Regions from separate parts of the Bradyrhizobium sp. USDA 4354 genome, predicted to be linked through region 1. Evidence: riboswitches for the same ligand, from Rfam matches in the RefSeq annotation. Region 1 holds a riboswitch; the other holds the start of a gene.
The links. A riboswitch is a leader RNA that binds a small molecule or an ion and turns the genes downstream of it on or off. The one in region 1 is predicted to bind glycine.
Positions count from the first base shown of each region.

Region 2: another riboswitch for glycine. It lies ahead of ACVIIV_RS15255 (D-amino acid dehydrogenase); the one in region 1 lies ahead of gcvT (glycine cleavage system aminomethyltransferase GcvT).

Region 1 is NZ_JBSSDC010000001.1:4,398,004-4,403,164, forward strand. It holds gene gcvP (aminomethyl-transferring glycine dehydrogenase) at 1-302, opposite strand, end outside; gene gcvH (glycine cleavage system protein GcvH) at 320-688, opposite strand; gene gcvT (glycine cleavage system aminomethyltransferase GcvT) at 699-1,844, opposite strand; glycine riboswitch at 1,991-2,080, opposite strand; gene alaS (alanine--tRNA ligase) at 2,301-4,979, shown strand; gene ACVIIV_RS20045 (cyclic nucleotide-gated ion channel) at 4,986-5,161, shown strand, end outside.
Region 2 is NZ_JBSSDC010000001.1:3,284,549-3,289,709, reverse strand. It holds gene ACVIIV_RS15265 (M24 family metallopeptidase) at 1-844, opposite strand, end outside; gene ACVIIV_RS15260 (D-aminoacyl-tRNA deacylase) at 930-1,868, opposite strand; glycine riboswitch at 2,628-2,727, shown strand; glycine riboswitch at 2,731-2,818, shown strand; gene ACVIIV_RS15255 (D-amino acid dehydrogenase) at 2,880-4,127, shown strand; gene ACVIIV_RS15250 (Lrp/AsnC family transcriptional regulator) at 4,837-5,161, shown strand, end outside.

The DNA of each region.
Region 1 (5,161 bases):
CGCTGGATCACAGCGGGCAGGATGGTGCCGGAATAGCCCTGGCCGATCAGCGAGGTGAAGACCTGGTTCTGGCGCGCCAGCTCGGTCATGTGCGCGATCGCCTCGGTCTCGCTGAGGGGCTTGCCGAGATCGAGCGGGGCGGCCTGCCGGATCGAGGCCGGCAGCGTCTCCGCGATCAGGGCATCGACGCTCTTGGCGCTGACGGTCTCTAACATGGCGGTGACGTCGCGCGCCGACGGGCCGATATGGCGGCGAACGAAACTGCCGGCGGTGTCGCCGTTGGTCTTGCGGTGCGCGGTCATCGCTTGCTCCATCGTCCTTAAGCCGTATGCGCCTTGTAGGCGGCTTCATCCATGAGGCCGCCGAGCTCGCTTTTGTCGGCAATCTTGATCTTGAAGAACCAGGCCTTGCCTTGCGCATCCGAGTTCACCAGCGCCGGCTCGTTGGCGAGCTCGGCGTTGGTCTCGATCACTTCGCCGGTAACAGGTGCGTAGACGTCGGAGGCCGCCTTGACCGACTCGACGACCGCTGCGGCTTCCGCCTTTTTCAGCACGCGGCCGAGCTTGGGCAGCTCCACGAACACGACGTCGCCGAGCTGCTGCTGGGCGTAGTCGGTGATGCCGACCGTGGCGGTATCGCCATCGATGGCGAGCCATTCATGGTCGGAAGTGTACAGGGTCGTGGTCATTGTCTTGTCCTCAGCGTTTGTAGGTGTTTTTCACGAAGGGCATGGCGGCGACCTGCAAGGGCAGCCGCTGGCCGCGCACCTCGGCGAAGAGCTTGGTGCCGAGCGCGGCGAGGCTCACGGGCACATAACCCATCGCCACCGGCGCGCTCAGGCTCGGGCCGAAGCCGCCCGAGGTGACCTTTCCGATCGGCTCGCCGCCCGCAGCGTCGGCAAACAGCAGCGCGCTCTCGCGCACCGGCGCGCGGCCCAGAGCAAGCAGGCCGACGCGGCGGCGGGATGCGCCGTTATCGAAATGGGCGAGGATCTTGTCCGCGCCGGGAAAACCGCCGGCACGGGCGCCGCCGTTGCGGCGGCTCTTCTGCACCGACCATTCCAGCGCGGCCTCGACCGGCGTGGTGGCGGTGTCGATGTCGTGGCCGAACAGGCAGAGCCCGGCCTCCAGCCGCAGGCTGTCGCGCGCCCCTAAGCCAATCGGCAGCACGTCCGGATTGTCCAGCAGCATTTTGGCGAGGCGTTCGGCTTCGCCTGCAGGAACCGAGATCTCGAACCCATCCTCGCCGGTGTAGCCGGAGCGCGAGACGAAGCACTTGATGCCGGCAACCTCATGCGGGCCGGCGTCCATGAACTTCATGGCCGGCGCCTCTGCACAGAATTTCCCCAGCACCGCTTCCGCCTTCGGGCCCTGCAGCGCGATCAGCGCGCGGTCGGCGAGCTGCTCGATGATGCAGTCGCCGGACAGGTTCGCGCGCAGATGCGCCTCGTCCGCGTCCTTGCAGGCGGCGTTGACCACCAGGAACAGGTGATCGCCGAAATTGGCGACCATCAGGTCGTCGAGAATCCCGCCGTCCGCATTGGTGAACTGGGCATAGCGCTGCCGCCCCTCGGCGACCGCCACGATATCTTGCGGCACCAGCTGTTCCAGTGCGCGGGCGGCGTCCTCGACCTTGCCCGACTTCGGCCGGAGCGCGATCTGGCCCATATGGGAGACGTCGAACAGGCCGGCGGCGGCCCGGGTATGGAGGTGCTCCTTCAGCACGCCCGCGGGGTACTGCACGGGCATGTCATAGCCCGCGAACGGCACCATCTTGCCGCCCAGGGACACATGGAGGCTGTGGAGGGGCGTACGTTTCAGGGAGTCTTGGTCGGTCGCTAGCATCTTAAGGGGCCCTCGGCGGTTCCCGGGGAGGATTCCCCGATGGACACCAGTCGAAGCCCCATCTGTCGCTGTGCCTGAGAGTATTATCCCGTCGGCGGACGCAATCCGGGTCTTATGCCCGTCGGCGCCTCTTTCCAGATGCTGTCAAAGCCACGCGGTCCTTTTGCCTGAGAGTTTCCGGGGCGGTTGCTCCTTCGGCGCCGGCTGCCTAAGCCGGTCTCTCCCGACGTGGCCGTACGATACAGATGGGTAGAGACCACAGGGCGGCCAAGCCTGTCAACGCGACACTCGCGCCTTTCAACGGGATTGCGCGCCTGCGGCAACCCACTGATCTCTCTGCACAGTTTCTAGACAGCGAAGCTGGCCTTGTCTAAAAGCGCTTTGGCCCGCAGATATCAGCCTGAATTTCAGGTTTGGACTGCGGCAGCGGGCCCAAGCATACCCGATTGGATGAACATGAGCGGCGTCAACGAGATCAGGTCGACCTTTCTGAACTTCTTTGCCGAGAACGGCCACGAGATCGTGCCGTCCTCGCCACTCGTGCCGCGCAACGACCCGACCTTGATGTTCACCAATGCCGGCATGGTGCAGTTCAAGAACGTGTTCACCGGTGTCGAGAAGCGGCCGTATCAGCGCGCCACCACCTCGCAGAAATGCGTGCGCGCCGGCGGCAAGCACAACGACCTCGACAATGTCGGCTACACCGCGCGCCATCTCACCTTCTTCGAGATGCTCGGCAATTTCTCGTTCGGCGACTATTTCAAGGAGCGCGCGATCGAGCTTGCCTGGAAGCTGATCACGACCGAGTTCGGGCTGAAGAAGGACAAGCTGCTCGTCACGGTCTATCACACCGACGACGAGGCGGCGGGCCTGTGGAAGAAGATCGCCGGCTTCTCCGACGACCGCATCATCCGCATCCCGACCTCGGATAATTTCTGGGCGATGGGCGACACCGGCCCGTGCGGCCCGTGCTCGGAGATCTTCATCGACCGCGGCGAGCACATCTGGGGCGGACCTCCGGGCTCGCCGGAAGAGGACGGCGACCGCTTCCTCGAGTTCTGGAATCTCGTGTTCATGCAATATGAGCAGGTGACGAAGGAGGAGCGCGTGGATCTGCCGCGTCCTTCGATCGACACCGGCATGGGCCTGGAGCGCATGGCCTGCATCCTCCAGGGCGTCGAGAGCGTGTTCGAGACCGACCTGTTCCGCAACCTGATCGACGCGACCGCGTCTGCGCTCGGCACCGGGCCGAACGAGCAGACCGTGGCCTCGTTCCGCGTCATCGCCGACCATTTGCGTTCCTCGGCGTTCCTCGTCTCCGACGGCGTGCTGCCCTCGAACGAGGGCCGCGGCTACGTGCTCCGCCGGATCATGCGCCGCGCGATGCGCCATGCGCAGCTGCTCGGCGCCAAAGAGCCGCTGATGCATCGGCTGGTCTGGGCGCTGGTCCGCGAGATGGGCCAGGCCTATCCCGACCTGATGCGCGCGGAGAATCTGATCGAGGAGACGCTGCGGCTGGAAGAGACCCGCTTCCGCAAGACGCTTTCGCGAGGCCTTGCCATCCTCGACGAGAAGAGCGCGTCCCTGAAGAAGGGCGACATGTTCGACGGCGACGTCGCCTTCACGCTGTACGACACCTACGGCTTCCCGCTCGACCTGACGCAAGACGCGCTGAAGTCGCGCGGCATCGGCGTGGATCAAGCTGCGTTCACCGACGCGATGGAGCGTCAGAAGGCCAAGGCGCGCGAGTCCTGGAAGGGCTCGGGTGAGGCGGCGTCGGAAGCGATCTGGTTCCCGCTGCGCGAGAAGCTGGGGGCGACCGAATTCCTGGGTTACGAGACCGAGAGCGCCGAAGGCGTGGTGTCCGCGCTGGTGAAGGATGGCGCTGAGGTTGCCAGCCTCAAGGCCGGCGAGACGGGCGCGATCGTGCTGAACCAGACGCCGTTCTATGCGGAGTCGGGCGGCCAGGTCGGCGACACCGGCTTGCTCACCGGCGAGAGCGGACTCAAATTCCGCGTCACCGATACGCAGAAGAAGCTCGGCGATCTCTTCGTCCACATCGGCACGGTGGAGAGTGGGGAGCTGAAGCTCGGCGCTGCGCTGCAGCTCGAGGTCGATCATTCGCGCCGTTCCTCGATCCGCGCGCATCACTCGGCGACGCATCTCATTCACGAAGCGCTGCGCCAGGTGCTCGGCGACCACATCGCCCAGCGCGGCTCGCTGGTCGCGCCCGACCGCTTGCGCTTCGACTTCGTGCATCCGAAGCCGATCACGGCGGAGGAACTGGCCCGTGTCGAGGACATCGCCAACGACGTGGTGCTGGAGAATGACGAGGTCACCACGCGTGTGATGGGCGTCGATGAGGCGCGGGAAGCGGGGGCGCGCGCCCTGTTCGGCGAGAAATACGGTGACGAGGTCCGCGTCGTCTCGATGGGCAAGACCGCGCGCGAGCGCGGCGCCAACACGCTCGGCTGGTCGGTCGAGCTCTGCGGCGGCACCCATGTGAGGCGCACCGGCGATATCGGCCTGATCACGCTGACGAGCGAAAGCGCGGTCGCCTCCGGCGTGCGCCGCATCGAGGCGCTGACCGGCAACTATGCGCGCAAGCACGCCAACGACACCATGGCGCTGGCAAAGACCGCGGCGAACGAGCTGCGCACCTCCCTCGACGACGTGCCGGCGCGCATCTCAGCGCTGATGGAGGAGCGCAAGAAGCTCGAGCGCGAACTCTCCGACGCGCGCAAGAAGCTGGCGATGGGCGGCGGTGCGTCCGCCAGCAATGGCGCAGCCGCGGGCGTGCGCGAGGCCGGCGGCGTCAAGCTGATGGCGCGCGCGGTCGAAGGCATCGAGATGAAGGATCTCAAGAGCCTGGCCGACGACGGCAAGAAGCAGATCGGCTCGGGCGTCGTCGCCATCGTCGGCGTCACCGAAGACGGCAAGGCCGGTGTCGTGGTCGGCGTCACGCAAGACCTCACCGCGCGCTTCAACGCCGTGAACCTCGTGCGCATCGCCTCCGAGGCGCTCGGCGGCAAGGGCGGCGGCGGCCGGCCCGACATGGCCCAGGCCGGCGGACCCGACGGCGCCAAGGCGTCCGAGGCCTTGAGCGCGATCGAAAAAGCGATGGCAGGCGCGTAAACCGCCATGTCCCCCGTTCCGCGAGGACGTGGGCTTCGCGATCCGAACTTACGGGATCGCCTCTACGAATTGCTGGAGCACGATCCGCTGGCCTATTCGGTCGGGTCGCGCTTCATCCAGCTGATCATCGGCGCGATCGTGCTCAATGTGGCCGCGATGATCCTCGCCTCGGTGCCGGAGCT
Region 2 (5,161 bases), 1.1 Mb from region 1:
GGGTGTGCGGATCAGGTGCACCGAAAGCAAAGTGTCGATCGAAATCGCTCCAATAAAAGTCGAACAGGCAGCCGGCATCAATAAACAGCACGTCTCCATCCGACAGAAATTTGTCGGTCGGAACACCGTAAGGACGCGTATATCCCCCGCGCCCAGAAACACCCACTATCTTGCTTGTCTTCTCGACACCGCGACTGAAACATTCGAATTCGAACTGGCGACAGGCCTCGCGTTCCGTCATACCCAGACGCAGTTTTGATGCTAAATTTTCGAATGATTCCGAAACAAGCCTGCATACAGTTCGAATTCTGTCGATCTCTAGCGGAGACTTGACCATTCGCAGGGGCGTGAAAATCGGATCCGATGCGTCGACGAACGTTCGAGGCTTGATCGCGTCGGCTACACGCAAGAAATCTCCCGCGGGGAAGCCAAGCCTACTCTCCGCGCCAAGCTCTACGCCGATCCTAGCGTGCTCCGGCAGTAATTCACGCACCGCTCGTGCAAGGGCGGACACACCCTCATCTTTCGGATTTGGGCTAGGCCAGCTCCGGCAATCTTTTACCCAGGTCGTTTCTTTATAAAACTGGTCGATTCCCTCTGGGACGACGGCAACGGGGTCAGCTGACGAAAGAATGAGAAGAAATCGCGGCCGGGTCGTCTGCTGCGGGGTCGTGCTAGGCTCACCAATGAAATACCGCAAATTGTGTTCGGACGTCGCCAGAAGCGCGTCAATGGCATGCTCTTTCATCAAACGCCGCGCGCGCTCGACGCGGCCCTCGTATTCGATCCGGGGAAACGGATCGTACTGAATGGTCCTAATCGAGCCCATCCCCAAGCCGTTCATCGCTCTTCTCCAGAGAAACACGTCAATTGCAGGACGACCGACAATTTAGATGCCAGTTCGACAGCAGATGGCCGCCTTCGCGCGCTCATTCGACAATATCCTTCGGAAGAGCCGCGCGCATTTTTTTATGCGAAAGCATCGGAACACCGAGCTCCTCTGCGAGGAGGCGAGCAACCCCCTTGAAAGGCGCTTTTAGCTTATCGTGGTACACGATGCTTTGAATCCCGCCTACAATCGACTCCACGCAAGCTCTCAGGTCGACCAAACGCCTTTCCTGGTCATAGCCATCCGACACGAGCCAATGGTTTGGTAGGACGTGACTTGCTGCGATCGGGGGTCGATCGCGCGACTGCAATACCGGGTTCGTAAAGCTCGGCTCGAAGTGAACGCCTCCGATGCAGAGCACGGAGTGTACCGGTTCCTCAATGCGATCGAAAATTCGCAGCAGCGATCGCGCCAGCACTCGGGCCGCAAGAGGGTTTGCCCAATCTTCGGGCGAGCTTCCGATCTCGACATCGACAGCCGACGGCCGCAGGTCAGCGAGACGGGTACCAGCATCACCGGCCTTGACGCCCGACCAATGAGTCGCTTCCAGGTAAGTACGAAAGGAGTCAAGACCGGAAGTGACCCGCTCGGCTTCGATGGCCAGAAGAAGCCCCCGCGTAATCCGAGGGTCGACCGTGCTGAAGGTCCCCGTGGCCAGATCGCCGGTCGTTTGAACCGAGAAGATTGCGTTTGGCGCATTGGCGCCCTCGTGCCAATTCACGATGCCAATAACGTCAGCGTCACCGAAGCGTTCATTCAAGATTGGCGCGTAGCGCGCATAGTCGTTACTTACGACCTCGTTCGTGGCCACGATCGAAATTCTGGCGTCATGCAAGCCAGCGACTTCGAGGACGGAGTGCCCATCGACTTCGAAACTCGTTGCAACAAGAGCGCATTCCGCCTTGAGAGCATCCAGAACGCGCCCCGCGACCGGGTCCTTTTCTCGATCGACGCAGAAGACAAAAACGGCATTTCTCATCGCGATCCTCCGCCAAGTCCAAGGCAGATCGAGAGCGTAGTACGCCTATCCTGAACTTGGCGCCGTCGTCTTTTCGACTTTCTCGGAAACCACCATGCTCTGTGAACGGAAATCCGATCTTGCAGCGCGAGAGCGTGCGCGTGGGAGGCGATTAACCCAAGCCCGAATAGCGTCACAATGGCGCCACTCGCGAACTGAGTCCCATTATCGGCTATCCTGCTTGGCGGAGTAGCGACCGGAAATCGCGCGAATTGGAAATCGAGGCAGCGGATCGCCGAACCAGCAGCGAACTTCACCCGGTTGCGTGTCGAGCAAGAGCGAATCCTGCCGTCATATGCCAGAGACGTCGACGCGAGAGCCGCGAAGAGCCCCTCATCGAGCGGAGCGACCGACTCAGGCGTGCAGGCCTCCATTTCGGCTCGACTTTGAAAGAGATGCATGCCAGGCACAGCTTTGTAGGGTCCTACACCACCGCAGACTTATTAGAGCGTCGCCACGCAAACATTGCGCGTTCTTTTGAGAATCACGCAGTATTTCTGCGGTAGCCGCCGATAGCTCGCTGGAAACCACTGGAACATCCAGCGGATGCAATTATCAAAAGGCGAGATCAGCATAGTACTAGGCAACAAACCACCTGCTAATTTGGGTGGGGAGGCTAGGCAAACATCGAGTTGTCGCTTACGCCGCCGATTTTGGGATCCGACGATTCATCACGGCTTGACAGGTAGTGAGTACGTCTGAGAGTGTTATCGTGTCTGATGATGGTGTGCGGGAGAGCGCGATAAGCCTGCAAAGGCGTATCACCGCCGACGGAGCAACTCCCCAAGGAAACTCTCAGGCCCAGGACCGCACACCGAGGACGATCTGGAGAGAGGTGCCGGTCAGCACCCACCGAAGGGGACCGTGATCCACGAGGATTGCGGACAAAGCTCTCAGGTGCACGGACAGATTTGGGGACGGAGACATGGCGACGCCATTCACCGTTCGTTCAATCTTGTCCTGGAGCATACGATGAGCACGATCATCATAATCGGGTCCGGCGTCACCGGAGTTACAACTGCCTATGCCCTGGCCCGCCGCGGCTATTCGGTTACAGTCTTTGATCGCCAGCGCTATCCGGCGATGGACACTTCGTTTGCGAACGGCGGCCAATTATCGGCAAGTAATGCCGAGGTTTGGAATAATGTCGCAACGATCGTAAAAGGCTTGAGGTGGATGCTGCGCAAAGACGCACCATTGTTGCTGAACCCAAGCCCCAGTTTTCACAAATATACTTGGCTGGCAGAGTTCGTAAGCCAGATTCGAAACTACCGCCACAACACGATCGAAACGACGAAGCTAGCGATAGCCGCTCGCAAGCATCTTTTTGAGCTAGCCGATCGGGAGAGCATCGATTTCGACTTGGAACGGCGAGGAATCTTGCACGTTTATTCGAGCAAACCCGATTTCGATGCGGCCTCTCGCGTGAATCAGTTGCTGCTCAAGGGCGGATTGGATCGCCGTCCTGTGACGCCTTCTGAGATGCTTACAATAGAGCCAGCTCTGCGCGATCAGTATTATGGTGGCTTCTTTACCCCGTCTGACTCAACCGGCGACATTCACAAGTTCACGCGCGGCCTCGCTGCGGCTTGCGAGCGAGGGGGCGTACGCTTCGTCTTTGATGCAGAGATCTGCGGCATGCGGTCCGACCGAGACGGTGTGGTCGTACACTGGAAACGAGGTTCGCTGAAGGAAGAACTCAATGCCGAACGCGCAGTGGTTTGCGCGGGGGTCGGCAGCCGCCGCATTGCTTCAATGCTGGGGGACAACATCAACATTTATCCCGTCAAGGGCTACTCCATCACGGTAGAGCTGGGAGACGAAACGAGCCAAAAGGCTGCGCCTCGTGTCAGCCTGCTGGACGAGGCCACCAAGATCGTGACCAGCCGGTTAGGAGAAGATCGCTTCCGGGTCGCGGGGACCGCCGAGTTTAATGGCGAAAACCGCGACATCCGCTGGGACCGAATTAAGCCCTTGGTGCGCTGGGTAGAGCGATCGTTTCCGGATGTGTCGACCGCGCAGGTGGTGCCATGGGCGGGCTTGCGTCCTATGACACCTAGCATGATGCCAACGGTTGGCCGCGGCAAACGCCCGAATGTTTTCTACAACACAGGCCATGGTCATCTCGGCTGGACATTATCCGCTGTCACAGCTGAAATGATCGCTGATGTCATTACGACAGACGGCAGCAACACTCGGCTGAGCGCATCCGTGTCCTGATCCTGTTGAATGGGTCCTGGTCCATGCTCCCGCCGATATCGCGGCGGGAGCATGTCGATTGACAGTACCGAAGCGGATTTTGAAGTCGCTCTCGAAGGGTGATGCGAGCCTCACGGTCGGGCGACTTGCTTCCCGCAATTCATTATTCAGGTAAGCGCCCCTGTGAACCACTTGGCACCGTTGCCTCCGAAAGCCTTGGTATGACTGAGTTGTTGCAACGAGTTGACGCCGACCAAGTGGGGCTGCATGAGCGTTGTCGTTTCTTTGCAAGGCGCACGCCGCACACATAGTGAAGTGCCGTCGCATTTAAGGGCAGGTCGCCAGCTTTGCGGCGGCCCCGAATCAGGCCCACCAAAGCCGTTCCGCGCCGCTCACCCGAGCGTAAAACCACCCGATCGAACGACTCTTCGTCTCAGACACAGAGATGCATCGCCAAGCTCAACATCTTGTCGACTCGCAACCGCTGCGGAGCGACGCCAATTGCTGTTCGCCCAGCTGACGCTCACCTTCGTAACGCCTGTGCCACGGGACGAAGGGCGTTTCGAAGGGCATTTTGCAAGCCATGCAGTATATTTCTTGTAATTGCCGCTGAATCGACGATACTGATGTCACAAAAGGTGTTTTTCGACGAGATTTGCCTGATCTGAGATGTTTTTCTGCGAAAGTACGCAAACTCTTGCAGAATTTCCTCTTTAGCCTGGAGCCTGTTATGAGGTACGACCGAATCGACGCTCACATCCTGGAGATCGTGCAAAAGAATAACCGTCTCACATCCGAGACGATTGGCGAACTGGCCGGGCTTTCCGCTACCGCCTGTCAACGCAGGCTAAAGAGGCTTCGCTCGGACGGCATTATCGAGTCGGACGTTTCGATCGTTTCGGCCAAGGCGGTCGGAAGGCCTATTCAGATGCTTGTGCTGGTGACATTGGAGCGGGAGCGCTCGGACATAATCGACAGATTCAAAAAGGCGATCAAATCATCCGTTGAAGTCGTCAATGGGTTTTACGTTACAGGCGATGCTGACTTTGTCCTAT